Linked DNA regions of Cupriavidus necator N-1. The protein of the gene in region 1 binds, or shares a complex with, the protein of each later gene. Links are inferred from orthologs where the notes say so. Each region holds a gene or a part of one and is shown on either strand. Other genes may lie near its edges.

What was found.
Region 2: the proteins of CNE_RS05975 (region 1) and accD are in contact, whole or in part, in a solved structure (PDB 8UXZ), measured with the Escherichia coli proteins. The link is inferred for Cupriavidus necator N-1 from one-to-one orthologs.

What each region holds. Positions count from the first base shown.
Region 1 is NC_015726.1:1,235,139-1,250,192, forward strand. What follows is about bases 5,408-8,360. They hold CNE_RS05975 (acetyl-CoA carboxylase carboxyltransferase subunit alpha), read left to right. Parts: upstream 5,408-6,374; coding sequence 6,375-7,346; downstream 7,347-8,360. Other genes in these bases: cysS (cysteine--tRNA ligase), read left to right, coding at 5,408-5,423; CNE_RS05970 (DNA-3-methyladenine glycosylase family protein), read left to right, coding at 5,420-6,259; tilS (tRNA lysidine(34) synthetase TilS), read left to right, coding at 7,312-8,360. In the rest of the region: cysE (serine O-acetyltransferase), read left to right, coding at 234-977; CNE_RS05945 (UDP-2,3-diacylglucosamine diphosphatase), read right to left, coding at 1,008-1,805; CNE_RS05950 (peptidylprolyl isomerase), read right to left, coding at 1,872-2,372; CNE_RS05955 (peptidylprolyl isomerase), read right to left, coding at 2,394-2,978; CNE_RS05960 (tetratricopeptide repeat protein), read right to left, coding at 3,050-3,751; more of cysS, read left to right, coding at 4,035-5,407; more of tilS, read left to right, coding at 8,361-8,763; CNE_RS05985 (aspartate kinase), read left to right, coding at 8,887-10,137; CNE_RS05995 (bifunctional diguanylate cyclase/phosphodiesterase), read left to right, coding at 10,841-14,248; CNE_RS06000 (glycine-rich domain-containing protein), read left to right, coding at 14,320-14,967. UniProt on the Escherichia coli protein: Component of the acetyl coenzyme A carboxylase (ACC) complex. First, biotin carboxylase catalyzes the carboxylation of biotin on its carrier protein (BCCP) and then the CO(2) group is transferred by the carboxyltransferase to acetyl-CoA to form malonyl-CoA.
Region 2 is NC_015726.1:2,576,498-2,591,411, reverse strand. Bases 12,102-14,914 are described here. They hold accD (acetyl-CoA carboxylase, carboxyltransferase subunit beta), read left to right. Parts: upstream 12,102-12,978; coding sequence 12,979-13,851; downstream 13,852-14,914. Other genes in these bases: folC (bifunctional tetrahydrofolate synthase/dihydrofolate synthase), read left to right, coding at 14,009-14,914; trpA (tryptophan synthase subunit alpha), read left to right, coding at 12,102-12,798. Also shown: leuC (3-isopropylmalate dehydratase large subunit), read left to right, coding at 272-1,681; leuD (3-isopropylmalate dehydratase small subunit), read left to right, coding at 1,700-2,350; leuB (3-isopropylmalate dehydrogenase), read left to right, coding at 2,372-3,439; CNE_RS42720 (hypothetical protein), read left to right, coding at 3,553-3,684; asd (aspartate-semialdehyde dehydrogenase), read left to right, coding at 3,775-4,911; CNE_RS12175 (FimV/HubP family polar landmark protein), read left to right, coding at 5,199-8,057; tRNA pseudouridine(38-40) synthase TruA, read left to right, coding at 8,207-9,025; CNE_RS12165 (phosphoribosylanthranilate isomerase), read left to right, coding at 9,012-9,755; trpB (tryptophan synthase subunit beta), read left to right, coding at 9,880-11,073; CNE_RS12155 (DNA-methyltransferase), read left to right, coding at 11,073-11,999; more of trpA, read left to right, coding at 12,001-12,101.

The DNA.
Region 1 (15,054 bases):
CGTGCTGTCGTCCCGCGGCTGCGGGTTTGCGCAGGCCCGGGCGATGTTGATCGCAGCATCGCCGCAATGTCCCTGACGGATCAGGGGCCAAACACCGGTACCCCAAGCGGGTCCGGCAAATCACTTACACTCCCTGATCCCGTCCCCACCGGCCACTGACCTCGCCGGCGACCCTGCCCCGGGCACCAGCCCGCGTGGCGCGGCGCACGGCGCGGCAACACGACACGACCAAGATGTTCTCTCGCCTGAAGGAAGATATCGACACGATCATGCTGCGCGATCCCGCCGCGCGCAGCCGCCTGGAGGTGCTGACTTGCTACCCCGGCCTGCATGCCGTGGTGTTCCACCGCTTTGCGCATGGATGCTGGAACGCGGGCTTCCACTGGCTGGGGCGCTGGATCTCGCACTGGGCGCGGTTTTTCACCGGCATCGAAATCCATCCGGCGGTCAAGCTGGGCCGGCGCGTATTCATCGACCACGGCATGGGCGTGGTGATCGGCGAGACCGCCGAGATCGGCGATGACTGCACCATCTACCAGGGCGTGACGCTGGGCGGCACCTCGCTGTACAAGGGCCAGAAGCGGCACCCCACGCTGGGCGCCAACGTGGTGGTGAGCGCGGGCGCCAAGGTGCTGGGCGGATTCGTGGTGGGCGACGGCGCGCGCGTGGGCTCCAACGCGGTGGTGCTCAAGCCGGTGCCGGCGGGCGCGACTGCCGTGGGCATCCCGGCCCGTATCATCCTGCCGGATGCGCCATCGGCGCAGCAGGGTGCCAAGCAGGAGTTCTCGGCCTACGGCATCACGCCCAATGCGGACGATCCGGTGTCGCTGGCGCTCAAGAGCCTGATCGACAATGCGGGGCGCCAGCACGACCGCATCGAGGCGGTGCTGGCCGCACTCGACCGGCTTGGCGAACACCTGGAGAACACGCCGAACGATCCCTTCGACGCGAGCGAACTGCGCAGGCTGATGAAGTGAGCGGGGCAGGGGCCGGGCCGGCGCTGTCGCTCAGTCCGTCTGCGGCAACAGGCGGAAGCCGTCGCGATCCAGTTGCAGCACCGCGGCGCGCGGATGGGCGCCGTCCAGGTCCCAGTCAGTGAGCACCCAGCGCACGCCGGCGGCTTCTTCATGCCGTGCCGGGCGGTGCGTGTGTCCATGCACCAGCAGCGACGCACCGGCGGCGCCGAGCAACTCGGCCGCGGCGGCGGGCGCCACATCACCATAGATCACCGGCACGGGCGCACCCGCGCTCAACTGCCTGGCGCGGTTGCCTTCACTGTCTGCCCGCAGCTTGCGGGCGATCGACAGACGCGCGCTAAGCGGCAGTGCCAGGAACACGCGTTGCACCCAGCCCTTGCGGGTCCAGCGGCGGAAGCGGTTATAGCGTTCGTCGTCGATGCACAGCATGTCGCCGTGGCTCAGCACCACGCGCTGGCCGGCACAGTGGATCACGGTGGGGTCGGGCAGCAGGCTGGCACCGGCCGCGCTGGCGAAACGCTTGCCCAGCAGGAAGTCCCGGTTGCCGTGCATCAGATACACGGCCACGCCGCGCGCGGCCAGTGCGCGCAGGGCGCCGGTCACGCGCTGCGCGAAGGGCGAGTCGGTTTCTTCGTCGCCGATCCAGAATTCAAAGAAGTCGCCCAGGATGAACAGCGTGCGCGCGTGCTGCGCGGCGCGCTCGAGCGTGCGCTCGAAGGCCGCCAGCGTGCGGGGCATGCCGGGCGTCAGGTGCAGGTCTGAAATGAACCACGCCGGCGCCTGTGCCTCGAAGGGACCGGCCACCGGCGTGTGGGGGATTGCGGTCATGCGCGGTGTCGGAAGGGGAATGCCGGCACGTGGATGCGCACGGAACCGCAATCGGCAGGCATCGGCTTACTCGACGATGACGGCCTTCTCGATCACCACGTCTTCCAGCGGCACGTCCTGGTGGAAGCCCGAGCTGCCGGTGCGCACGCCCTTGATCTGGTCGACCACGTCGGTGCCTTCCACCACCTTGCCGAACACGGCATAGCCGAAGCCCTGCGGCGTGGGCGAGGAGAAGTTCAGGAAGTCGTTGTCGACCACGTTGATGAAGAACTGCGCGGTGGCCGAGTGCGGGGCGTTGGTGCGCGCCATGGCCACGGTGTAGCGGTCATTCTTCAGGCCGTTGCCGGCTTCGTTCTCGATCGGGGCGTCGGTGCCCTTTTGCTTCATGCCGGGCTCGAAGCCGCCGCCCTGGACCATGAAGTTCTTGATCACGCGGTGGAAGATGGTGTTGTCGTAGTGGCCCTTGCGCACGTACGACAGGAAGTTCTCGACCGACTTCGGGGCCTTTTCGGCGTCGAGTTCAATGGTGATGACACCCTGGTTGGTGTGGAGCTGGACCTTGGACATGGGATTTCCTCTGTTCGGTAATTATTTGACGACGGTGGCCGACTCGATCACGATCGGCGCGGCCGGCACATTGCGCATGGGGCCGTAGGCCGTGGTCGGCACGCTCTTGATCTTGTCGATCGTCTCCATGCCTTCCACCACCTTGCCGAAGACGGCGTAGCCGTTGCCGTCCGGCTGCGGGTAGTCGAGATTCGAATTATCCACCACATTGACGAAGAACTGCGCGGTGGCCGAGTTGGGGTCGCTGGTGCGTGCCATGGCCACCGTGCCGGCCTTGTTCTTCAGGCCGCTACGGGCTTCCAGCGGGATCGGCGCACGGGTGGGCTTTTCCTTCATGTCGCGGTCAAAACCGCCGCCCTGCACCATGAAGCCATTGATCACGCGATGGAAGATGGTGCCACTGTAGAAGCCGCTCTTCACATATTCCAGGAAGTTCGCGACGGTCTTCGGCGCGGCCTCGGGGTAGAGCTCGATGGTGAACTTGCCGGCACTGGTGACGAACTGGACGCGTTCGGCGGCCTTTTGCTGCGCCAGCGCGCTGAACGAGGACAGTGCCAGGGCGCCTGCGGTCAGGCCGGCCAGGACGATGCGACGGGAACGGATCATGAAGGAACTCCGGTAAGTCTGGATGCACATGGTCCGGGCGCGCCGCGCCCGGACCTTGGAATGGGTGGCCGTCAGTTGGCCGCAGGGGCGCTGGCAGGTGCCTGGCGCTGCGCTGGCGTCGCCTTGCGGCCAGTGCCGGCGGGCGCCGCCGGCGACGCGGCATCAGGGTTCAGCTGGCGCAGGCCGGTGCTGGCGCGGGCATCGCCCGGATTGCGGCGCAGCGCTTCGGTGTAGGCCTGCTCGGCCAGGCGGCGGTAGACGTCGCCCAGGTTGGTGTAGCCAATGGCGAAGCCCGGCTTGACTTCGGTGGCCAGCAGCAACTCGGCCTCGGCGCGCTTCAGGTCGCCGCGCTTGGCGTAGAGCAGCGCCAGGTTGTTGTGGGGCTCGGGCAGTTCCGGGAAGTCCTGCGCCATTTCGGCAAAGGCCTGGATGGCGGCGTCCTCGCGGCCGGACTGGGCCAGGGCCCAGGCGCGCTGGAAGCGTGCCTGCGCATTGCGCGGGTTGGCGGCCAGCACGCGGTCAAAGCCCTTGATGGCTTCGTCGTAGCGGCGCGCGTTGGCGGCCTGCTGGGCCTCGCTCATGCCAGGATCGGTCGACTGGATGCCACCGGCCGGCGCTGTCGGCGCGGCCAGCGACAGCGGGCCGTTCTGCGCGTAGGCAGGGGCCGCCAGCGCGGCGGCAAGGGCCAGCAGGGGCAGTACGGCGCGATGGCCGCGTCGGCGCGCGGGGGCGGCGAACATGGCAGAACACGGGGAGGGCAGCGGCAGGCTCATTGAGGACAGGTCCGTTATACTCCGCGGCATTCTAGCAAAGCGGCAAGTCCGGCACGAAGGGCGATGCCATCGGGGCGGCAGGCGCGGCATCTGGCGCGGCCTGGCAGCGCGGTGCCGGAGGCAACCTGCGCACCGCCTTCCGGTAAGATATGGGGCGCGACGGAATTGCGCCAGTGGCCGCGTTGCCGCCGGCGGCCTGCCAGGCGCCGGGCAACCGGCGCCACGGCCCGCGCTGCCTGCTGTGCGAACCCCGGCAGTCTCCTCTCACCACTCACTTCGTTTCATGCAGCTTCTGAACATCTACAACACGCTCGCGCGTGAGAAACAGCCATTCGTGCCAATCGAACCCGGCAAGGTCCGCATGTATGTGTGCGGCATGACGGTGTACGACTATTGCCACGTTGGCCACGCTCGCGTGATGGTGGTGTTCGACATGGTGCACCGCTGGCTGCGTGCCGCCGGCTACGAGGTGACGTATGTGCAGAACATCACCGACATCGACGACAAGATCATCCGCCGCGCGGCCGAGAACGGCGAGACCATCGGCGAGCTGACCACGCGCTTTATCCAGTACATGCATGAGGATGCCGCCGCGCTGGGCGTGATCCGCCCTGACCACGAGCCGCGCGCCACCGACTACGTGCCGCAGATGCTCGACATGATCGGCAAGCTGGAAGCCAGGGGCCTGGCCTACCAGGCCAGCGACGGCGACGTGAACTATTCGGTGCGCAAGTTCGACGGCTACGGCAAGCTCTCGGGCAAGTCGCTGGAAGACCTGCGCGCCGGCGAGCGTGTCAGCGCCAACGACGCCAAGCAGGACCCGCTCGACTTCGTGCTGTGGAAGTCCGCCAAGGCCAGCGAGCCGCCCGAGAGCAAGTGGGACTCGAAGTGGGGCGCCGGCCGCCCGGGCTGGCACATTGAATGCTCCGCCATGAGCTGCACGCTGCTGGGCGAGCATTTCGACATCCATGGCGGCGGGGCTGACCTGCAGTTCCCGCACCACGAGAACGAGATTGCGCAGTCTGAAGGCGCCAGCGGCAAGCCCTTCGTCAATATGTGGATGCACAACGGATTCGTGCGCATCAACGACGAAAAAATGTCCAAGTCGCTTGGCAATTTCTTCACCATCCGCGAGGTCCTGAAGTCGTACGACGCTGAGGTCGTGCGCTTCTTTATCTTGCGCGCGCACTACCGCAGCCCACTGAACTACAGCGACGCGCACCTGGACGATGCGCGCCACGCCCTGACACGCCTGTACACGGCACTCAAGGACAGCCAGCCGGGCGGCTGCGCGGTGGACTGGGACGAGCCGCACGCCAGGCGCTTTGCCGAGGCCATGGGCGACGACTTCAACACGCCGATCGCGATGTCGGTGCTGTTCGACCTGGCCAGCGAGATCAACCGCACCGGCTCGACCGCGGCTGCGCGCCAGCTCAAGGCGCTGGCGGGCACGCTGGGCCTGCTCGAGCGCGATCCGCATACCTTCCTGCAAGGCGGCAGGTCCGACGACGGCATCTCGCCGGAACAGATCGAGACCTTGATCGCCGCGCGCAAGACCGCCAAGCTGGAGCGCAACTTTGCCGAAGCGGACCGCATCCGCGCGCAACTGCTGGAAGCGGGCATCGTGCTGGAAGACAAGCCGGGCGGTGCCACCGAGTGGAGGCGTGCTTGAACGCTGCCGCGCGCAAGCCCGCCACCGCCACGCCGCCGGCCACGTCTCCCGCTACGAGGGGCCGGGCGAAGGCGGCCGGTCCGCGCCCGGGCAAGGCTGGCGCCAGCGAGGCGCCGCTGCCGGATGGCAAGGACGCGGCCAGGGGCACGCGCAACGCCAAGGCCGTGCTGCCCGAGGCGGATGCGGTACCGCTGCCGGTCGAAACCGTCATCGATGCGGTGCGCCCCGCCTACTGGGACGAAGCCTGCGCCGACCTGATGAAGCGTGACCGCATACTGCGCAAGATGATCCCGACCTACGGCCCGGCGCACCTGGTGTCGCGTGGCGATCCGTTCGTCACGCTGGCGCGCGCGGTGGTGGGCCAGCAGATCTCGGTCAAGGCGGCGCAGTCGGTGTGGGAGCGGCTGCATACGCTCTGCCCCAAGCTCACCCCGGCCCAGTTCCTGCGCGCCGGTCCCGAGAAGCTGGCAGGCTGCGGCCTGTCCAAGCGCAAGGGGGAATACCTGATCGACCTGGCCGACCACTTCAAGGCGGGCATGGTGCATGTCGCCGAATGGGCGCAGATGGACGACGAAGCCGTGATCGCGGAGTTGACGCAGATCCGCGGCATCGGCCGCTGGACCGCGGAGATGTTCCTGATGTTCAACCTGATGCGGCCCAACGTGCTGCCGCTGGACGATATCGGCCTGATCAACGCAATCTCCGCCAACTATTTCAGCGGCGAACCCGTCACCCGCAGCGAGGCGCGCGAAGTCGCGGCCAACTGGGAGCCGTGGCGAACTGTGGCGACGTGGTATATGTGGCGCAGTCTCGACCCGTTGCCAGTGACGTATTAGGCATCGCAGAAAGAAAATTTAGTGGCAGGTGCAGTCCGGGCTATCTGGCAGGCGCTAAGATAGCGACCAAATTCCGGTAGAATGCGCCCCTTCACAGACAGGTACGTGTGATTTTATGAAAACCACCTTCCTGGATTTTGAGCAGCCCATTGCCGAACTTGAGGCAAAGATCGAAGAACTGCGCTTTGTGCAGGACGATTCGGCTGTTGATATTTCCGAAGAGATTTCGCGGCTGGCCGGCAAGAGCCAGCAGCTGACCAAAGACATCTACGCCAACCTGACCCCGTGGCAGGTTGCGCAAATTGCCCGCCACCCCCAGCGTCCCTATACGCTGGACTACGTGCGCGAGATCTTTACCGATTTCCACGAGCTGCACGGCGACCGCACCTTTGCCGACGATCTTTCGATCATCGGCGGCCTGGCGCGCTTCAACGGCCAGGCGTGCATGGTCATCGGCCACCAGAAGGGCCGTGACACGAAAGAGCGCGCCATGCGCAATTTCGGCATGCCCAAGCCCGAGGGCTACCGCAAGGCGAAGCGCCTGATGGAGCTGGCGGACAAGTTCGGCCTGCCGATCTTCACCTTCGTCGACACCCCGGGCGCATTCCCCGGCATCGATGCCGAAGAGCGAGGCCAGTCAGAGGCTATCGGCCACAACCTGTACGTGATGGCCGGCCTGAAGGTGCCCCTGATCGCCACCATCATCGGTGAAGGCGGTTCGGGCGGCGCGCTGGCGATTGCCGTGGGCGACGTGGTGCAGATGCTGCAGTTCGCCACCTACGCGGTGATTTCGCCCGAAGGCTGCGCCTCGATCCTGTGGAAGACGGCCGAGAAGGCACCGGAAGCCGCCGAGGCGCTGGGCCTGACCGCGCACCGCCTGAAGGCGCTGGGCCTGATCGACAAGATCGTGAGCGAGCCGCTGGGCGGCGCGCACCGTGACTACAAGGGCATGGCGGCGATGCTCAAGCGCTCGCTGGCCGAGTCGCTGCGCCAGTTCCAGGGCATGAGCGTGAAGGAGCTGCAGGCCCGCCGCTACGAGCGCCTGCTCGCCTATGGCAAGTTCAAGGAAACCGGCACCCAGGACTGAACCGTCCGCCCGGCTGACCGACAAGGTCGCACAGGCCCTACAGGCCGGTGCGGCCTTTGTTGTTTCTGGCGGCGGCACGGGCGCGGCGACGATCGCCGTGGCCCTGTCGGGCGGTCGCGATTCGGTCGCGCTGCTGCATGCCGCCCGCGCGGCCGCGGCGGAGTGGGGCGTTGGCGCGCGCGTGGTGGCGCTGCATGTCCACCACGGCCTGCAGGCGGATGCCGACGACTGGGACCGCTTCTGCGCCGCGCTGTGCGCGCAGTGGCAGGTCGGCTATTTCGTGCGGCGCGTATCGGTGCAGCCCGAAGCGGGAGAGGGCGTGGAAGCGGCTGCGCGCCGCGCGCGCTATGCCGCGCTGGCGGCGATGTGCGCCGACAGCGGCGCGCGCCTGCTGCTGTTTGCCCACCACCAGGACGACCAGGTCGAGACCGTGCTGCTGCGGCTGTTCCGCGGCGCTGGAGTGGCCGGCATGGCTGGCATGCCAGCGCTGCGCCCGCTGGACGAGCGCAGCGGCGTGATGCTGCTGCGCCCCTGGCTGGATGTGGCCCGCGCCGAGATCGAGGCCTATTGCGCGGCCAACGCACTGCAGTGGGTCGACGACCCGTCCAATGCTGATGAGCGCTATGCGCGCAATGCCTTGCGCGCGCACCTGCCGGCGCTGGTGGCGGCCTTTCCGGCGTTGTCGGCCAATGTGGTGCAGGCAGCCGCGCATTTCGCCCAGGCAGGCGCACTGATCGACGAACTGGCAGCCGCCTCGCTGGCGGCGCTGGCGCGCCCCGGCCGCGATGCCGACACGCTTTCCGAACTCGACCTGGCAGGGCTGCGCGCCTTGCCCGTGGCACATGCCGATGCCGTGCTGCGCTTCTGGCTGCGCGACCTCGGCGTGCGCGCGCCGTCCACCGCTCGGCTGGCGGCTATGCGCGAGCAACTGGTCACCCACGCTGGCGGCGAGCCCGCGATCGCGCATGAGGGGCTGGTCCTGCGCCGTTTCCGCGACCGCGTGCTGGCCTGCACGCCGCCACCGATCGCTGCGCCGGCACCCGTGACGCTGGACTGGCGCGGCGAGGTCCGCATCGTCGTGCCAGCCTGGCGCGGCGAACTCCATTTCTTCCGCGATGACACCTTCGGCGTGCCCGAAGCGGTGCTGCGCCAGCCCTTGCGCCTGGCCGCCCGCAGCGGCGGCGAGCGTATCGTGCTGCGTCCGGGCGGCCCGGCCCGGGCCCTGAAGCAGGCCTGCCAGGAAGCCGGCATCCCGGCCTGGCGCCGCGCCTGGCTGCCGTTGCTGTGGTCTGGCGATACGCTGGTGCTGGCCGCCGGCCTGGGCATGCACCGCCGCTGGCCGGACGCCCCGGCAGCGCCGCGCTGGTGCGTCGAATGGCATCCGCGGCCGCCGGCAGTGGCGATGCCGACGCACTGAAGCTCCCGGATCGCCGCCGGCATCACTTCCGATCTGCAGCCCGAACCCCGCTCCCGCCTTGCCTCACGGGGCTTGTTCGTGTATTTTCAAGGGCTTTGCATAATCGCTGGCGTCGACAAGAAGATGGCTCTCATCGTTCACAAATACGGCGGCACTTCGATGGGTTCCACGGAACGCATCAAGAATGTCGCCAAGCGCGTGGCCAAGTGGCACCGCGCCGGTCACCGCGTAGTCGTGGTGCCTTCGGCCATGTCGGGCGAGACCAATCGCCTGCTGGGACTCGCCAAGGAAATTTCGCCGCAGCCCAATCCGCGTGAACTGGACATGCTCGCCTCGACTGGCGAACAGGCCAGCGTGGCACTGCTGGCCATCGCGCTGCACGGCGAAGACATCGACGCGGTCAGCTACACCGGCTGGCAAGTGCCGGTGAAGACCGACTCGGCCTATACCAAGGCCCGTATCGAATCGATCGACGACGAGCGCATCCTGGCCGACCTCGACGCCGGCCGCGTGGTCGTGATCACCGGCTTCCAGGGCATCGACGACGACGGCAACATCACCACGCTGGGCCGTGGCGGCTCGGACACCTCGGCCGTGGCCATCGCCGCCGCCATCGAGGCCGACGAGTGCCTGATCTACACCGACGTCGACGGCGTGTACACCACCGACCCGCGCGTGGTCGAAGACGCCCGCCGCCTGGACCAGATCACCTTCGAAGAAATGCTGGAAATGGCCAGCCTCGGCTCCAAGGTGCTGCAGATCCGCTCCGTGGAGTTCGCCGGCAAGTACCGCGTGAAGACCCGCGTGCTGTCGTCGCTGACCGACCCGCTTATGCCGCTCGAGCAGGAAATGCACTCGGGCACGCTGATCACTTTTGAGGAAGACTCCACCATGGAAGCAGCCGTCATCTCCGGCATCGCCTTTGCCCGTGACGAAGCCAAGATCACCGTTCTGGGCGTGCCGGACAAGCCGGGCATCGCCTACCAGATCCTGGGCCCGGTCGCCGACGCCAACATCGACGTCGACATGATCATCCAGAACCAGTCCGTCGACGGCAAGACCGACTTCACCTTCACCGTGCCGCGCGGCGAGTACCAGCGCGCGCTGGCCATCCTGAACGACGGCGTGAAGTCGCACATCGGCGCCGGCAGCGTGTCGGGCGACCCGAAGGTGTCGAAGGTATCGGTGGTGGGCGTGGGCATGCGCTCGCACGTGGGCATCGCCAGCAAGATGTTCCGCACCCTGTCGGAAGAGGGCATCAACATCCAGATGATCTCCACCTCGGAAATCAAGATCTCGGTGCTGATCGACGAGAAGTACATGGAACTGGCCGTGCGCGCGCTGCACAAGGCCTTCGAACTGGAACAGGCGTGATCCGTTCGTGAACACTTCTGGCGGGACCGCGGTTTTTGTGTTGAGTGATCGATTTTTCGTTGACCAACACGTGCGGCGCCGCTAGAATACGCGCTTCGTTGTGTGGCTCCCTCACACAACGCAAGTTTGGGAGACGTGGCCGAGAGGTCGAAGGCACTCCCCTGCTAAGGGAGCATCCGGGCCAAAACCTGGATCGAGGGTTCGAATCCCTCCGTCTCCGCCAGAAATGGCGGCGAACCCCGGAAGATCGCGGTCTTCCGGGGTTTTGTTTTTTGCGGGTCCGGATTCCTGCTGTGCGAGCAGACACCCGCCACTTCTCGGCTGCTGCTCGTGCCGTTGCGTAGAGCGGCGCCAACGATTCCACCCTCGAAGTCCATATCGCAATCTGGCGACGAAAGAGCGCCAGTTTCTGCAGATGCTCCCGTTAAAGCCGTTGATCTGATTTCGAAGCCCACGGCCAGCGCGTGCCTGGATAACTCGCGAACGGAGTCAGTATTTACGCTTGCGGCTAGCTTCTGCCAGGCCACTGTCCCCCCTAAACTGCCACCCCACTTAAGTTGGGTGTTTACGCGGCGATAATCAGGGCCCGTTTTTCCCCGCTTGTTATAGATTGTTAATACATATAAGAGGCTGGATTCCGAATAGAACCCCAGCCAATAAGTGCACTATTAGCATCAGTCGTTGGTGACGGCCGCTCAGCCGCATGGCTGCCATCGACATCCGGGGGGAAACAATCTTGCGCCAGACGCTTGCGCGCGCGCTGCGCCCGCTTGGACGCCTTGGGTCGCGCACCATCACCGCGGGCACCTTGCTGCTTGGCGTGATGACGACGGCTGTCGTCTATGCGTTCTGCACCGACCTGCTGGAAAAGGACGTCCGCCTGCGATTTGAGAACGATACTGGCGATGTGATCCAGCAGATCGATACACGGATCCGCCTCTATACCGATGTACTCGTGACCATGCAGGCGCTGTTCGGCGCCAGCGACCATGTCTCGCGCGGCGAGTTTCGCGATTTCGTCAGCGGCTTGAACCTGCCGCAGCGCTATCCCGGTTTCCAGACGCTGAACTACGCGCCGTACGTGCCGGCGGCCGAGATCGACGCCTTTGTCGCCCGGCAGCGCAGCGATCCGATCCTGCGCGAGGCGGGCGTGACGTTTAACGTGCGGCCCCCCGGCCGGCGGCCGGGCCATTTCGTGCTGACCTATGTCGAGCCGCTCGACATCAACCTGGCGTCGATCGGCATCGACATGGGCGCCGAGCCACGGCGCCTGGCTGCGCTTGAACGCGCGCGCGATACCGGGGAGTCAGTCAGCAGCGGGCGCCTGATCTTCAGCGAGGCAAAGAACCCGCATGTGGGCATCGCCCTGCGCCTGCCGGTGTACCGCAAGGTGCCCGACCTGGATTCCGTGGAAGCGCGCCGACGCGCCTATGTCGGCTCGGTTGGCGCGGGGATCCGGGTGGATGACCTGCTGAAGGACCTGGTCAGCAATGAGAACCTGCGCCGGATCCGGTTCCGCGTGCATGACGCCGGAGACTTCGCGGAGGCGGCGGTCCCGTCCTCCGCCGCCAACCTGCTCTATGACAGCCTGACCGGCCTGGCGGTCGGGGAGCGCAGCCGGGGCGCCGGCGGCAGCGCCGTCCACGCCAGTGCCGCGCGTGGCGCGACGGCACTGGCGGACGGCCAGGCGGCCCCGGCCCAGCATGATCTGGTCAAGAGCGTGGTGCGGAATTTCGGCGGACGGCGCTGGGTAATCGCGTTTGCTGCCGATGCCAAGGCCATCAGTGGTCCCCAGCGCTACCTGCCGGCGCTGGTGGTGATTTCCGGCCTGATCATCAGCGTGCTGCTGGGGTGGCTGGCCTATGCGCTTTCGAGTTCGCGGGCGCGCGCCGTGGCCGTGGCCGACCAGATGACGCACAGCCTGCGCGACAGCCAGGCCGCGCTGGCCGAGGCGCAGCAGATTGCCCGCCTGGGCGACTGGCGCATCGACCTGGACAAGGACATCGCGCATTTTTCCCGGGAAATGGCGCGCCTGCTGGGCTTGCGCGGCGACAAACCGACTCCGGAAGCGCTGTTCCAGGCGATCGACGCCGGCCATCGCGCCGTGCTGCAGGAAAGGATGCGGGTAGCCCTGCAGGATCGCCAGCCGTTCGAGTTCGAGTGCCCCTACCGTTCGCGGCGCGGGCGGCGGGGCTGGCTGCACCTGATCGGCCACGCGCATGGGGCGGCGGACAGCGCCGTGCTGCGGGGCACCGCGCAGGACATCAGCCAGCGCAAGTCCGCCGAGCAGGCCAGGATGCAGGAACACCAGATTGCCCTGCACCTGGCCACCGCCACCAGCGAAACCGAGGTGCTGGAGGAGATTGTCCACACGCTGCTCGAAGGCATGGACTGGGAGGCGGGTGCCTTCTGGCCGGGCGATGACAGCCAGGGGCTGAAGCTGCCACCGGTCTACCTGGCCCGCGTCAAGGTGCTGCAGCCCTGGTTCGCCGAGCGCCCCGCAGGGCCGGCCGGCGCTGCGGTCTTGCAGGCGCCGCAATGGTATGCAAGCCGGAGCGCGATGGCCCGGCATTCGCAAGCCAGGTGGCTCGACGCGGGCGGCATCCGGACGGTGTTCGCCTTCCCGCTGAGCAGGGGGCACGTGACGCTCGGCGTGGTCGAACTCTATTCCCGCAGCAAGCGCAGCCCCGATACGCATGCGCTCGCGATGGCGGGCGGCATTGCCAATCAGACCGGGCACTTCCTGCTGCGGCGCCAGGCCGAGGAGAACCTGCGCTTCCTCGCCAATCACGATGCCCTCACCGGCCTGCCCAACCGCCTCATGTTCAAGGCCGAGTTCGAGCAGGCGCTGACACGTGCCCGCGCCAGCGACCAGGCGCTGCATGTCATTTTCGTGGACCTGGACGAGTTCAAAGTCGTGAACGACACGATCGGCCACAACGCCGGCGACATCGTGCTGCGCGAGATGGCCGACCGGTTGCGCGGGAGTCTGGAGGAGGTGGAGCTGATCACCCGCTTCGGCGGCGATGAATTCGTCGTGCTGCTGGACCCCAAGGGCGATTCGACGCTCCTGGAGCGGACCATCGCCAGGATCCAGGCTGCGCTCGCGCCAGGCTTCGTCGTCAACGAGTCGGAGCTGCGCATGACGGCAAGCATCGGCATCAGCTCCTTCCCCGAGGACGGCAGCGACTGGCAGACCCTGCTCAAGCATGCCGACCTGGCCATGTACGGTGCCAAGCAGCTCGGCAAGAACGGCTACCAGTTCTACTGCCGGGGCATGAGCGCGTCCCTGCAGCGGCGCATCGACATGGAGACGCACCTGCACCGCGCGCTCGAGCAGAACGAATTCATCCTCTACTACCAGCCGCGCATTGCGCTCGCGTCGGGAGCGTGCACGGCGGTCGAGGCACTGATCCGCTGGCGCCACCCGGAACTGGGCCTGGTCATGCCCGGAGATTTCATTCCCTTCGCGGAGCAGAGCGGCGCCATTGTCGAGATCGGCGCCTGGGCGCTGCGCGAAGCGTGCCGGCAGAATGCCGCATGGCGCGCGCAGGGGCTGCCGCCGGTGCGTGTTTCAGTCAATCTTTCGGCACGGCAGTTTGCCGACAAGTCGCTCAGGCTGACCATTATCGATGCCCTGCGGCAAGCGGCCTTGCCTGGCAACCTGCTGGAGCTGGAACTCACCGAAAGCATGATCATGCGCGATGCCGAACAGGCTTCCAGCTGGCTCTCGCGCCTGAAGCGCACCGGCGTTCGACTGGCGATCGACGACTTCGGCACCGGCTATTCCTCACTTGCCTACCTGAGCCGCTTCCCGATCGATACGGTCAAGATCGACCGTAGCTTCGTCCGCTACGTACCGGAAAGCCGCAGCGACACGCAGATTACCAGCGCGGTGATCGGGCTCGGCCACCGGCTCGGCCTGGAAGTGGTCGCCGAAGGCGTGGAGAACGAGGTGCAACTCGAATTCCTGCGCCGCGAAGGCTGCGACGAGGTGCAGGGCTACTACTTCAGCCATCCGCTGCCGCCGGCGAAGATCACTGCCTTCCTCGCCAGCCGCATGGAGAACGGCCCCGCTATCGAGCACGGGCCGCAACCGCTGCGCGCCTGACTGCCGGCAATCCGGCGCGCGCTTATGCAAGTCCAATAAAAGGCAGTCAAATAAAAATGGGAGCATGAATCATGCAGGTCCGTACTATTGAAATCATGTGGCAGGCCATCGACGCCCTGGACTTTTCCAGGATGAAGGCCAAGCTGCTGCACCAGAAGTATGCGCACTGGTCGCCAGAATCGCTGGAGCAGGCGGAGAGCGGCTACCGGCAATTCCTCAAGCTGGCGGCGAAGCATCCGGACACGCCCGCTGTCCCCAGCGAGCAGGTGGATGCCTTCTGGCATGCCCACATCCTGGACACCAGGCGCTATGCCAGCGATTGCGAGCGCATCTTCGGCTATGTCCTTCACCACGACCCCTACGTTGGCATCGACGGCCCGGAGGATGAGGCCCGCCTCCTGCAAATGGCCGCGGCGAGCGATGCGCTGAGCATGCGCGAATTCGGCAGCCCGCTGACGTCTGCCGCATATTGTGCCCGGGCAGCAGCTGACGAGGCCGCGTACTGCGCACGCATGGCGAAGGCGGAGGAGCCCGCGTACTGTGCACGGATGGCCAAGGCGGAAGAACCGGCGTACTGCGCACGCATGGCCAAGGCGGAGGAACCGGCGTACTGCGCACGCATGGCCAAGGCGGACGATCCCGCGTACTGCGCCCGCATGGCCAAGGTCGGCGCCCCCGCATACTGCGCACTGGCTTCGCCCCAGCCCGCGGCCTGCTGAAGGCCTGGCATTCGTGGCCGGGCGGGTGTCGTCAGCCTGGCCACGTTGCCCACGCTGGCACTATCGGTTGCCGCGAGGCATAGGTGC
Region 2 (14,914 bases), 1.3 Mb from region 1 along the record:
CCCCTTTCGCCAATCACATTACATCGCAGCCGCCGCCCGGGCCGGACAGGGGGCTGAGTGCCGCACCCCCTGTGGCATAATCGATTGCCAAGTCAAGCATTGCCGCAACGCTTGAAATAACGCTCGCTTCAGGCGGCTTCCGGCGCGATCATCGCTATCGCCCCCCGTGTTCGCCACCGCGACCGAAGCGAACAAAAACCCCTGCAAACTACTGCGCGGTCACCGCGGACTTCTCCTGCAAAGGGTTGGTCCTCCGGCCCGCCATCGCATCATGGCCAAGACGCTCTACGACAAACTCTGGGATGACCACACCGTCCACGTCGAGGAAGACGGCACCACGCTGCTCTATATCGACCGCCACCTGCTGCATGAAGTGACTAGCCCGCAGGCGTTCGAAGGGCTGAAGCTGGCGGAGCGTCCGGTATGGCGCATCAGCGCCAACCTGGCCGTGTCGGACCACAACGTGCCGACCACCGACCGCAGCCAGGGCATTGCCGATCCGGTGTCGAAGCTGCAGGTCGACACGCTGGACGCGAACTGCGACAGCTTTGGCATCACCCAGTTCAAGATGAACGACCACCGCCAGGGCATCGTGCACGTGATCGGGCCGGAGCAGGGCGCCACGCTGCCGGGCATGACGGTGGTGTGCGGCGACTCGCATACCAGCACGCACGGCGCTTTCGGCGCGCTGGCGCACGGCATCGGCACCTCGGAAGTGGAGCACGTGCTGGCCACGCAGACGCTGCTGGGCAAGAAGGCCAGGAACATGCTGGTCAAGGTGGAAGGCAAGCTGCCGCGCGGCTGCACCGCCAAGGACATCGTGCTGGCCGTGATCGGCAAGATCGGCACCGCGGGCGGCACCGGCTACACCATCGAGTTCGCCGGCTCGGCCATCCGCGACCTGACCATGGAAGGCCGCATGACGGTCTGCAACATGGCTATCGAAGCCGGTGCGCGCGCCGGCCTGGTGGCGGTGGACGACGTCACGCTCGAATACGTGAAGGGCCGCCCCTACGCGCCGCAGGGCGTGGAGTGGGAGCAGGCCGTGGCCTACTGGCGCACGCTGCATTCGGATGCCGGTGCCAAGTTCGACCAGGTGGTCGAGCTGCGCGCTGAAGACGTCCGTCCGCAGGTGACCTGGGGCACCTCGCCGGAAATGGTTATCAGCATCGAAGACCGCGTGCCGGATCCCGAGAAGGAAAAGGACCCGAACAAGCGCAACGCGATGGAGCGCGCGCTGGAGTACATGGGTCTGCAGCCCAACGTGCCGGTCGAGAGCATCAATATCGACAAGGTCTTCATCGGTTCCTGCACCAACAGCCGCATCGAAGACATGCGCGCCGCTGCGTGGGTGGTGCAGAAGCTGGGCCGCAAGGTTGCTGCCAACGTGAAGCTGGCGATGGTGGTACCGGGTTCGGGCCTGGTCAAGGAACAGGCCGAGCGCGAAGGCCTGGACAAGATCTTCAAGGCCGCCGGCTTTGAGTGGCGCGAGCCGGGCTGCTCGATGTGCCTGGCGATGAATGCCGACCGCCTCGATCCGGGCGAGCGTTGCGCCTCGACTTCGAACCGCAACTTCGAAGGCCGCCAGGGCGCGGGCGGGCGCACGCATCTGGTGAGCCCGGCGATGGCAGCGGCCGCCGCCATCGAAGGCCATTTCGTCGATATCCGCAAGCTGGGCTGAGGAAGTAAGGAAAGAGACATGGACAAGTTCACCGTACACAGCGGCCTCGTGGCGCCGCTCGACCGCGAAAACGTCGACACCGACGCCATCATCCCGAAGCAGTTCCTGAAGTCGATCCAGCGCACCGGCTTCGGCCCCAACCTGTTCGACGAGTGGCGCTACAAGGACGTCGGCCAGCCTGGCATGGACAACAGCAAGCGTCCGCTGAACCCGGACTTCGTGCTGAACCAGCCGCGCTACCAAGGCGCATCGATCCTGCTGGCACGCCGCAACTTCGGCTGCGGCAGCTCGCGCGAGCATGCGCCGTGGGCGCTGACGCAATACGGCTTCCGCGCCGTGATCGCGCCCAGCTTTGCCGACATCTTCTTCAACAACTGCTACAAGAACGGCCTGCTGCCGGTGGTGCTGACCGAACAGCAGGTCGATCACCTGTTCAACGAGACCAACGCCTTCAACGGCTATAAGCTGACCATCGACCTGGACAAGCAGGTGGTGCTGACGACGGGCGGCCAGGCGTATGAGTTCGACATCGCCCCTTTCCGCAAGTACTGCATGCTGAACGGCTTCGACGATATCGGCCTGACCCTGCGCCACGCCGACAAGATCAAGGCCTATGAGGCCGAGCGCGTGGCGAAGATGCCGTGGCTGAACAACCGCCTGGTCGGATAAGACTCAAGAGGAAAGACAACAATGAAGATCGCAGTCCTGCCGGGTGACGGCATTGGTCCTGAAATCATCGCGGAGGCCGTCAAGGTCCTGAACGCGCTCGACGAGAAGTTCGAACTGGAAACCGCCCCGGTGGGCGGCGCCGGCTACGAGGCCGAAGGCCATCCGCTGCCGGAGAACACCCTGAAGCTGGCCAAGGAAGCCGACGCCATCCTGTTCGGCGCCGTCGGCGACTGGAAGTACGACAGCCTGGAGCGCCCGCTGCGTCCGGAGCAGGCCATCCTGGGCCTGCGCAAGCACCTGCAGCTGTTCGCCAATTTCCGTCCGGCGATCTGCTATCCGGAACTGACCGGCGCCTCCAGCCTGAAGCCCGAGCTGGTGGCCGGCCTGGACATCCTGATCGTGCGCGAACTGAACGGCGACATCTACTTCGGCCAGCCGCGCGGCGTGCGCGAAGCGCCGGATGGCCTGTTCAAGGGCGCGCGCGAAGGCTTCGACACCATGCGTTACAGCGAGCCGGAAATCCGTCGCATCGCGCACGTGGCATTCCAGGCCGCGGCCAAGCGCGGCAAGAAGCTGTGCAGCGTCGACAAGGCCAACGTGCTCGAGACCTTCCAGTTCTGGAAGGACATCGTGATCGAGGTGCACAAGGAGTACCCGGAGGTCGAGCTGTCGCACATGTACGTCGACAACGCGGCCATGCAGCTGGTCAAGGCGCCCAAGAGCTTCGACGTGATCGTCACCGGCAATATGTTCGGCGACATCCTGTCGGATGAGGCCGCCATGCTGACCGGCTCCATCGGCATGCTGCCGTCGGCGTCGCTGGATGCCAACAACAAGGGCCTGTACGAGCCGTCGCACGGCTCGGCGCCGGACATCGCCGGCAAGGGCGTGGCCAATCCGCTGGCTACCATCCTGTCGGCGGCGATGATGCTGCGCTACTCGCTGAACCGCGCCGAGCAGGCCGACCGCATCGAGAACGCCGTCAAGAAGGTGCTGGCCCAGGGCTACCGCACCGGCGACATCCTGACGCCGGGTTGCAAGCAGGTCGGCACCCGCGAGATGGGCGACGCGGTGCTGGCGGCACTATAAGTCACACCGGAAGGGGGCGGTGCGCACGTAGTGCCCCCTTTGTCTGATTTGTCCCCTTTATTTCCCGTATCTGCACGCTGCGGCAGCGCCGCAAAATCGTGTAGACTCTGACGATGGCCCGATTTTCCCAGTCCACCCTGACTGCTGTTGCTGCCCTGACCGCTACCCGCGGCCCGGTCGGCACGATTTCGCTCGGCCAGACCGCAACGACGATTAAAACCATTATTAAAACCGCGATCGCCTAGATCCGTTCGTCGTGCCTGCCCGTCTTCCCCGCGCAGCCACGCCGGGCGAGGAAAATGGCGGGGAAGTAAAAATCACATCCGAGGTAAATCATGATTGTAGGTCTCGTCGGTTGGCGGGGAATGGTCGGCAGCGTCCTGATGCAGCGCATGCAGGAAGAGCGTGATTTCGACCATATCGAGCCCGTCTTCTTCAGCACGTCCAATGCCGGCGGCAAGGCGCCCGCCATGGCGAAGAACGAAACCACGCTGAAAGATGCCAATGACATCGAAGCGCTGAAGAAGTGCGACGTGGTCGTGACTGCCCAGGGCGGCGACTACACCAACGAGGTTTTCCCCAAGCTGCGCGCGGCCGGCTGGAAGGGCTACTGGATCGACGCGGCGTCCTCGCTGCGCATGAAGGACGATGCCATCATCGTGCTGGATCCGGTCAACCAGGGCGTGATCAAGGACGCGCTGTCCAAGGGCGTGAAGAATTTCATCGGCGGCAACTGCACGGTCAGCTGCATGCTGATGGGCCTGGGCGGCCTGTTCGAGGCCGACCTGATCGAGTGGATGACCTCGATGACGTACCAGGCCGCATCGGGCGGCGGCGCGCAGCATATGCGCGAGCTGCTGACCCAGTTCGGCACCCTGAACGCCTCGGTCAAGCCGCTGCTGGACAACCCGGCCTCGGCCATCCTGGAAATCGACCGCACCATCCTGGCGACCCAGCATGGCCTGTCCGCCGAAGAAACCAAGCAGTTCGGCGTGCCGCTGGCCGGCAACCTGATCCCCTGGATCGACAAGGACCTGGGCAACGGCCAGTCCAAGGAAGAATGGAAGGGCGGCGCCGAGACCAACAAGATCCTGGGCCGCGGCGAGGGCTTCCTGGGTGCCACCGGCGCCACGCCGATCGCCGTGGACGGCCTGTGCGTGCGCATCGGCGCCATGCGCTGCCACTCGCAGGCGCTGACCATCAAGCTGCGCAAGGATGTGCCGCTCGATGAGATCGAAGGCATGCTAGCCGCCCACAACCCGTGGGCCAAGGTGGTGCCGAATACGCGTGAGGCCAGCATGACCGACCTGACGCCCGCTGCCGTGACCGGCACGCTGACCATCCCGGTCGGCCGCCTGCGCAAGATGCAGATGGGCGGCGAGTACCTGTCGGCCTTCACCGTGGGTGACCAGCTGCTGTGGGGCGCGGCCGAGCCGCTGCGCCGCATGCTGCGTATCCTGATCGAGTCCTGATCCGGGGCCCCCGCCTGTTGCCTGGTTGCGTCCGTTGCAGCCAGGCAACAGAATGCACCGCTTTGCCGACAACGCCGCGCCCATGCGCGGCGTTGTTGTATCCGGGCGCCTATTTCCCCGGGCGATGCGTCACAATACGCCGGCATGCGCCTCGCGCCGGCAGTTGCCGGCGCCGCTCGCGCGGGCTGGCAAAGGGGCCGTTCAGAATGTCCCGCCAGCCGGGCGGACCTGGTTTATGGGGTCGGTTTGTCGATTTATATCGCTACTAAAACATAACGGAGCACAAGGTGAGTGTGAGCCAACATCGCCGGAAAGATGCGCCTACTGCCCGTCAGCGCTGGTCAACGCTGGCCGTCACGGCACTGGGCCTGCTGCTTGCGCAGCCGGCCGCATATGCCGCGGGGTTCGGGCAATTGCGGGTTCAGTCGAATCTGGGGCAGCCGCTGCAGGCTGAGATCGACATCAGTGGGGTCAGTGCCGAAGAGGCCGCCGGGCTCAATGTCAAGCTGGCGTCGCCAGCGGCGTATGCCGCGGCCGGGCTGACCTACCTGCCGGCTGTCAGCAGCCTGCGGCTGGAGGTGGAGCGCCGCCCGAACGGCAGCTATGTGGCCCGGGTCCGCTCCAGCCAGCCGATCAGCGAGCCCTTTGTCGACATCCTGGTCGACATGAGCTGGGCCAGCGGCAAGGTCTCGCGCGCCTATACCTTCCTGCTTGACCCTGCCGGGGCCAAGCCTTCGAACCAGACCTTCTCGCCGGCGACGGTGATGCAGGCGGCGACGCCGGATGCGCCTCCCGTAGCGGCACCGGCACCTGCCGCCGCGCCGCAGCCTGCGCCGGCCCAGGTAGCTGCGCCCGCCGCGGCCGCCGAGGCAGTCAAGCCAGCCGCGCCCGCGCGCCCGGCCCGCCAGAGCGCAAAGCGGGCACCGGCGCAGGCCGCCAGTGGCAGCACCGAGATGGCGCCCGGCGGCGGCTACACCGTGCAGCGCGGCGACACGCTATACGCCATCGCCGGCGAAGCCGTGCAAGGCCAGGAATCGGTCTCGCTGGACCAGATGCTGGTGGCGCTCTACCGCAACAATCCCAACGCCTTTATCGGCGGCAACATGAACCGGCTGCGCAGCGGCGCGGTGCTGCAGGTCCCGACCCAGCAGCAGGCGCAGGCCGTCGCACCCAAGGCCGCCCGCCGCGAGGTGGTGGCGCGCACGCAGGGCTTCAATGCCTACCGCAGCCGGCTGGCCAGCGCTGCCGCGGCCAAGTCGGTCGAGCCCGACAGCGGCCGCCAGCAGTCCGGCAACGTGACCGCCCGGGTGCAGGAGCAGGCCGCCCCGACCGACGGCCCGCGTGATGAACTGAAGCTCAGCAAGGCCGCGCGTGGCGCGCAGGCCGACGCCGCGGCCAAGGCCGAAGCCGGCGTCGCGCGCGAGCGTGAGCTCAAGGAGGCGCAAGCCCGCCTGGCGCAGCTGGAAAAGAACGTCGGCGACATGCAGAAGCTGCTCGAGCTGAAGAACGCCGAGATCGCCAAGCTGAGCCAGGCCAACCAGACGGTGCTGGCCGAGAAGGAAAAGGCTGAAGCCGCGGCCAAGGCCGCGGCGGCGGCGCCGACCGTGGTGGCGGCCCAGCCGCCGAAGGCCGATGCCGTGGCCCCCGCGCCGGTTGCGGCCGCCGCGACGGCTGCCGCAACCGCAGCAACCGCAGCCAGCGCCCCGGCAGCGGCCGGCGCCAGCGCCGCGGACGCCGTGGCGCCCGCGGCAGCCTCCGCCGTGGCAGCCGTCCCAGCCTCGCAGCCGGCTGCGGCCATCCCTGCCAGCGCAGCGCAGGCCGCAGCCGCCGCGTCGGCCCCCGCGGCCAAGCGCCCGCCGGTGTTGGCGGCCCAGCCCGAGCCGGTGCCCCAACCGTCGTTCATCGATGGCCTGCTGGCCAACCCCATGCTGCTGCCCGGCGGTGGCCTGCTGGTGGCGCTGCTGGGCGTCTATGCGATCTATCGCCGCCGCCAGCAGCAGAAGGCGGGCGAGGCGACCGGCTTCGGCGACAGCATCCTGTCGCAGGAAAGCACGGTGATGGCCGGTGCCAATTCGCTGTTCGGCACGGCCGGGGGGCAGAGCGTCGACACCTCGCAGCACAGCGTGTTCGGCGCGGACTTCCGCATCGGCAACAACACGCCGGAAGCCAACGAGGTCGACCCGATCGCCGAGGCCGAGGTCTATATCGCCTATGGGCGCGATGTGCAGGCGGAGGAAATCCTGCGCGAAGCTCTGGAGAAGAACCCGGAGCAGCAGCCGGTGCGGCTCAAGCTCCTGGAGATTTACAGCAACAGACAGGATGTGGAAGGTTTCCGCGTGATTGCAGAAGAAATGTTCGCCCAGACCGGCGGACACGGGGCGGAATGGCTGAAGGCAGCAGAAATGGGGCGCGCGCTCGAGCCGGGCAACGCGCTCTTCCTGGCGGTGACGCCCGAAGCGGCGGGGCCGGATACGACATCGCCGGCAACCGACCAGTGGCGCACCCAGGACCCGTCGCAGAATCCGGCCTCGATCGCGCGGCTGGAGCCGTCGCTGGGTGACCTGGCGCTGCCGCTGGATGCCTTCCCGGCCCCGGCGGCCGGCGAGCCGATCGTTGCGCCTGCTTCCGCGGCGATGGTATTTGGCGCTGACGCGCACGACGCCGGCGAGCCGGTGCGGCTGGATCTCGGCCTGCCTGGCACCGGCGCCGACCCGCTTGCCGACGACGTGCCCACCCTTGACACGCCGACCCGTAGCCGTCCGCTGGAGTTCGACATGTCGGGGCTGTCGCTTGACCTGGGCAGCGCCGCGCAAGCCGACGCCCGCGGCAAGGATGTGCTGGACGAGGCCACCATGCCGCTGCCCGCCACCACCATGCTGCGCGACGGCAAGCTGGCCGAGCCGATCGACCTGTCGCGCGTGGCGCCTGAAACCGGCGGCGACCTCACGCACGGGGGTTCGCCGAGCACGCTGTCGGTCGACGGCGTGGACGGCGGGCGGGACATGCAGATCAAGCTTGACCTGGCTCGTGCCTATATCGAGATCGGCGACAAGGAAGGCGCGCGCGAACTGCTGCAGGAAGTGGTCGAGCAGTCGCAGGACCCGCTGCAGGCGGAGGCCCGTTCGCTGCTGCAGGAAGTGGCCTGAGCTATCATTGACGGTCCGGCCGCGGCACGCGCTGCCGCAGCCTGAAGCGATGCGCCGGAAGCGTCCCTTCCGGCGCATTTGCTTTTTCGGCGGACCTGGCGTGAACCATTGCGCCCGGACGTACCCGCCGCCTTGCCCGATCCCCTGACATGAACCGCATCGCTCTTGGCCTGCACTACGACGGCGCCGCCTTTTCCGGCTGGCAGTCGCAGCCGCACCGCAATACCGTGCAGGATCACCTGGAAAACGCCATCGAGCGCTTTGCCGGGGTGCGCCTGCTGACCACTGTGGCGGGGCGCACCGATACCGGCGTGCATGCGCTCGGCCAGGTCATCCACCTGGACACGGCGCTGGAGCGCGAGCCATTTTCCTGGGTGCGCGGCGTCAACGCCTTCCTGCCGCCGTCGATCGCGCTGCAATGGGCGCTGCCGGTGGACCAGGGCTTCCACGCCCGTTTCCTGGCGTTCGAGCGCATGTATTACTACGCGCTCTACACCGGGCCGCACCGCGTGCCGCTGGTGCACGGCCGCGCCGGCTACCAGATGCTGCCGCCGGGTCAGCGGCTGGATGTCGACGCCATGCGCGAGGCCGCCGCGTGCCTGGTCGGCGAGCACGATTTCTCCGCCTTCCGCGCCGCCGAATGCCAGGCCAAGTCGCCGGTCAAGACCATGTACGACGTCACCATCAAGGATGACGGCAACTGGGTGTTCCTGCGCTTTCGCGCCAGCGCCTTCCTGCACCACATGGTGCGCAACCTGATGGGCTGCCTGGTGGCGGTGGGGCGCGGACGCTACCCGGCGCCATGGCTGGCGCAGGTGCTGGCCGGGCGCGAGCGCAAGCTGGCGGCGCCGACCTTCATGCCGGACGGCCTCTACCTGGTCGGCGTCAAGTATCCTGATCCTTACCAGATCCCCGCGGCCGATCCGTCCGCGAGCCTGTTCCATGGAGTGTTCGATGACGCAGCCTGAGGCCGCCGAAGGTAGCACGGCGGGCAGCACAGTGCACATGCCGGCCCGCACCCGCATCAAGATCTGCGGTCTGACGCGCGAGGACGACGTGCGCGCCGCCGTGGACGCCGGCGCCGACGCCATCGGGCTTGTGTTCTACCCGAACAGCCCGCGCTACGTCGACGTGGCGCGCGCCGCCGCGCTGGCCGAGGCCGCCGGGCCGTTCGTGGCGATCATCGGGCTGTTCGTCAATGCCGACCTGGAAGACATCGCCCATGTGGCCGAGCGCGTGCCGCTGACGCTGCTGCAGCTGCACGGCGACGAGACCCCGCAGTTCTGCTCGCAGGCGTCACAACGCTGCCGGCTACCGTTCCTGCGCGCCGCCCGTGTGCGCCAGGGCCTCGATTTGGTAGAATTTGCCGATCAATACCGTGATGCCGCTGCCTTGCTGCTTGATGCCTTCGTCGAAGGCTACGGCGGTGGCGGCCACGTCTTCGACTGGACCCTGATTCCCCCGGCATGGCTTCCGCCTACTCCCCCGGTACCAGCTACCGGCAACCCGAACGCAAGCGGCGCTCCTCGCATCGTTTTGAGTGGTGGGTTGAACGCGCAAAACGTCGCTGGTGCGATTGAACGCGTGCGGCCCTACGCTGTGGACGTCAGCAGCGGGGTAGAGGCCGCCAAGGGCGTGAAGGACCACGCCCGCATCGCCGCGTTCGTGCGTGCTGTGCGCAGTGCCGAGGCAGGATGAGCCGGGCCGTCTCCCGCGTCTTTCCCCATGCCGCCTATGGCCTGCCGCATGCGCGCACACGCATCGCAGTCAACAATGCGGCCTTGCCGGATGAGGCAAGGCCGCTGTTCCGAAGAGTCTAGATATGTACGACTTGCCCGATTCCCGTGGCCATTTCGGCCCCTATGGCGGCACCTTCGTGTCCGAAACGCTGATCCACGCGCTCGATGAGCTGCGCGAAGCCTATGCGCACTACCAGAAGGATCCGGAGTTCGATGCCGAATACCGCCGCGAACTGAAGCACTTTGTCGGCCGCCCGTCGCCGATCTATCACGCGCAGCGCTGGAGCGAGACGCTCGGCGGCGCGCAGATCTACTTCAAGCGCGAAGACCTGAACCACACCGGCGCGCACAAGATCAACAACGTGATCGGCCAGGCGCTGCTGGCCAAGCGCATGGGCAAGCCGCGCGTGATCGCCGAGACCGGGGCAGGGCAGCACGGCGTGGCCACGGCCACCATCGCCGCGCGCTTCGGCATGGAGTGCGTGGTCTACATGGGGGCCGAGGACGTCAAGCGCCAGGCCGCCAACGTCTACCGCATGAAGCTGCTGGGCGCCACCGTGGTGCCGGTGGAAAGCGGCTCGCGCACGCTCAAGGACGCGCTCAATGAAGCCATGCGCGACTGGGTCACCAACGTCGAGAACACCTTCTACATCATCGGCACCGTGGCCGGCCCGCATCCGTACCCGATGATGGTGCGCGACTTCCAGTGCGTGATCGGCGAGGAATCCAAGGTGCAGATGCCGGAGATGACGGGCCGCCAGCCGGATGCCGTGATCGCCTGCGTCGGCGGCGGCTCCAATGCCATGGGCATCTTCTACCCGTATATCGAGCACCAGGACGTGCAGCTGATCGGCGTGGAAGCCGCCGGCGACGGCCTGGACACCGGCCGCCACGCGGCCTCGCTGACCGGCGGCACGCCAGGCGTGCTGCACGGCAACCGCACCTATCTGCTGCAGGACGCCAACGGCCAGATCATCGAGACCCATTCGGTGTCGGCCGGCCTGGACTACCCGGGCGTGGGCCCCGAGCATGCCTGGCTCAAGGACAGCGGCCGCGCGCAGTACGTGCCGATCACGGATGAGGAAGCGCTCAAGGCCTTCCACGACTGCTGCCGCATCGAGGGGATCATCCCGGCGCTGGAATCGAGCCATGCCATCGCCTACGCGTGCAAGCTGGCGCCGACGCTGCCCAAGGAGAAGCTGCTACTGGTGAACCTGTCCGGCCGCGGCGACAAGGACATGCACACCGTGGCCGAGCGCGCGGGGCTCAAGCTCTGATGCGCGCGCTGCCTCCGACCGGACTTGCCGTGGGCGGCGCGGGTGCACCGGATGCGTCCGGTGCGCCCGATTCCGCCCAGTTGCGCCTGTTCCAGGAAGACATGTTCGAGGGCATTGCCCGCCTGCCGGACGGCTCGGTCGACCTGATCGTCGCCGATCCGCCCTACGGGCTGGGCAAGGACTACGGCAACGATTCCGACCTGCTGTCGGGCCAGGAGTATCTCGACTGGTCCGAGCGCTGGATGAACGCGGTCGTGCCCAAGCTCGCGCCCAAGGGCACGCTCTACCTGTTCTGCACCTGGCAGTATTCGCCCGAGCTGTTCGTGATGCTCAAGCGGCGCCTGACCATGATCAACGAGATCATCTGGGACCGCCGCGTGCCCAGCATGGGCGGCACCACGCGCAAGTTCTCGTCGGTGCACGACAACATCGGCTTTTTTGCGCGCGCGCGCGACTACTACTTCGATCTCGACCCGGTCCGCATTCCCTACGACCCCGAGACCAAGAAGGCGCGCAGCCGTCCGCGTTTCGAAGGCAAGAAGTGGCTGGAGGTGGGCTACAACCCGAAGGACCTGTGGAGCGTCTCGCGCATCCACCGCCAGGACCCGGAGCGCGCCAACCACCCGACGCAGAAACCGCTGGAGATCGTCGAGCGCATGGTGCTGTCAAGCTGTCCGCCGGGCGGCCTGGTGCTGGATCCGTTCGCCGGCAGCGGCACCACCGCGGTGGCCTGCCTGCGCCACGGACGGCGCTTTGCCGGCTTCGAGATCAATCCGGAGTATGTGCAGGTGGCATGCGATCGCGTGTCTGCCGCCGCTGCAGCCCTTGCCGTCACGAATGCAGCCGCCGAGCCTGCCGCCACCCCAACCCTGGCCGCCGCCAACGACGATGTCTCGCCGGCGCCGCGGCCTCACCTGATTCCCTGATATGTCCCGTATCCAGAAGACGTTCGCGGCGCTGGCCGCGCAGCAGAAGAAGGGCCTGATTCCGTTTATCACCGCGGGCGATCCCGAGCCCGGCCTGACCGTGGCACTGATGCACGCGCTGGTGGCGGGCGGCGCCGACGTGATCGAGCTGGGCGTGCCGTTCTCCGACCCGATGGCCGACGGCCCGGTGATCCAGCGCGCCTCCGAGCGCGCGCTGGCGCAGGGCGTATCGCTGACCCAGGTGCTGCAGTGGGTGCGCGAGTTCCGCCAGACCAATGCCGACACCCCGGTGGTGCTGATGGGCTACGCCAATCCGATCGAGTGCATGGGCGAGCAGGTCTTTGCCACTGCCGCGCGCGAGGCTGGCGTGGACGGCGTGCTGGTGGTCGACTATCCGCCCGAGGAGTGCGAGTCGTTCGCCACGCTGATGCGCGACAACGGCATGGACCCGATCTTCCTGCTGGCGCCGACTTCGACCGATGCCCGCATCGAGGCCGTGGCGCGCGTGGCCAGCGGCTACCTGTACTACGTGTCGCTCAAGGGTGTGACCGGCTCGGCCGCGATCGACCTGGACAGCGTGGCGGCGCGCCTGCCGCTGATCAAGCAGCATGCCAACCTGCCGGTGGGCGTGGGCTTCGGCATCCGCGACGCGCAGACCGCGCGCGCGATCGGCAGCGTGGCCGATGCCGTGGTGATCGGCAGCCGCCTGGTGCAGCTGCTGGAGGACACCCCGCGCGAACAGGCGGTGGCGACGCTGCAGGCGTTTATTGCCGAGATCCGCCAGGCGCTGGACAGCTGAAGTGATGTAATGCTGGCCCGGCACACCTTGTGGAGTGATGTGTTGTGCGCAAATCGCGCGTTGCGCTTCGAGGTCACCGGGCCGGCATGGTAAATTCGCGGGTTGATTCCCTGCCATCCGCCAACAGGCGTCCCGACACCGGGCTTGCCGGCGGACCGCAGTCATCCGAAAGGAGCTTTCATGAGCTGGTTGGATAAACTCCTGCCCCCCAAGATTCAACAGACCGACCCCAGCACCCGCAAGGGCATCCCTGAGGGGTTGTGGGTCAAGTGCCCGTCGTGCGAGTCCACCCTGTACCGGACCGACGTCGAGGCCAACCTGCACGTCTGCCCCAAGTGCGACCACCATATGCGCATCGGCGCACGGGCGCGCCTGGACGGGCTGCTGGACGCCGAAGGCCGCTATGAGATCGGTCAGGAGATCGTGCCGGTCGACGCCCTCAAGTTCAAGGATTCCAAGAAGTACCCGGACCGCATCAAGGCCGCCATGGACGACACCGGCGAGACCGATGCCATGGTGGTGATGGGCGGTGCCATCCACACCATCCCGGTGGTGGTGAGCTGCTTCGAGTTCGAGTTCATGGGCGGTTCGATGGGCTCGGTGGTGGGTGAGCGCTTCGTGCGCGGCGCGAAGGCCGCGTTGGAGCAGAAGGTGCCGTTCATCTGCTTTACCGCCACCGGCGGGGCGCGCATGCAGGAAAGCCTGCTGTCGCTGCTGCAGATGGCCAAGACCACCTCGATGCTGAACCAGCTGAGCGCGGCCAAGCTGCCGTTCATCAGCGTGCTGACCGACCCGACCATGGGCGGCGTATCGGCCAGCTTCGCCTTCCTGGGCGATGTGGTGATCGCCGAGCCCAAGGCGCTGATCGGCTTTGCCGGCCCGCGCGTGATCGAGCAGACCGTGCGCGAGAAGCTGCCGGAAGGCTTCCAGCGCTCGGAATTCCTGATCCAGAAGGGCGCCATCGACATGATCGTCGACCGCCGCAAGATGCGCGCGGAACTGGCGCAGCTGCTGGCGCTGCTGCAGAAGCAGCCGGCCGACGCGGTGGCATAACAACGTCTGCATGGCAGATCAAGGGCGCGGGTGGTTGACGCGCCTTTCGCTTTTCTTGGCCGCCCCGGCCGCTATCTCGGGGCCGGGCGCAAGCCTGGCCTTGACTTTGCCGCTGGCTGGCCAAATCTGGTAGCAACAGCTTTTCCTCGCACCCCACATGCCTGTCTTCCATACGCTCCCCGAATGGCTTGCCCATCTCGAAACCGCCCATCCCGTGGGCATCGATATGGGCCTGGCGCGCATCACGCGCGTGAAGGAGGCCCTCGGGCTGCGCATCGACGCTGTGGTGTTCACGGTGGGCGGCACCAACGGCAAGGGCTCTACCTGCGCGATGCTAGAGCGCATCCTGCTGGAGGCCGGCTACAAGGTGGGCTGCCATACCTCGCCGCACCTGATCTCGTTCAACGAGCGCGCCCGCATCAATGGCGAGATCGCCACCGATGCGCAGCTGCTGCCGCATTTCGAGGCGGTCGAGCGCGCACGCAACAGCTTTGCCGACCCGGTCAGCCTGACGTACTTCGAGTTCACCACGCTGGCGATCATCCATGCCTTCGCCGCGGCCGGGCTGGACGCGATCATCCTGGAAGTAGGCCTGGGCGGGCGGCTGGACGCGGTCAACGTAATCGATACCGACTGCGCCATCGTTACCAGCGTCGATATCGACCATACCCAGTACCTGGGCCATACGCGCGAGGAAATCGGCTTCGAGAAGGCCGGCATCTTCCGCCCGGGCGTGCCCGCGATCTGTGGCGACCCGATGCCGCCCAAGTCGCTGGTGGCGCACGCCGAAGCGGTCGGCGCCGAGTTGTGGCTGGTGGGGCGCGATTACCATTTCCACGCCGCCAAGGGCCAGGAGCGCCAGCAATGGGACTGGAGCGGCGGCGGGCGCAAGCTTAACGGCCTGGGCTACCCGGCGCTGCGCGGGGCCAACCAGCTGCTCAACGCGGCGGCGGCGCTGGCCGCGCTGCAGGCCATGCGCCCGCGCCTGCCGGTCAGCGCACAGGAAGTGCGCAACGGGCTGGCCTTTGTCGAGCTGCCGGGACGCTTCCAGGTGCTGCCGGGG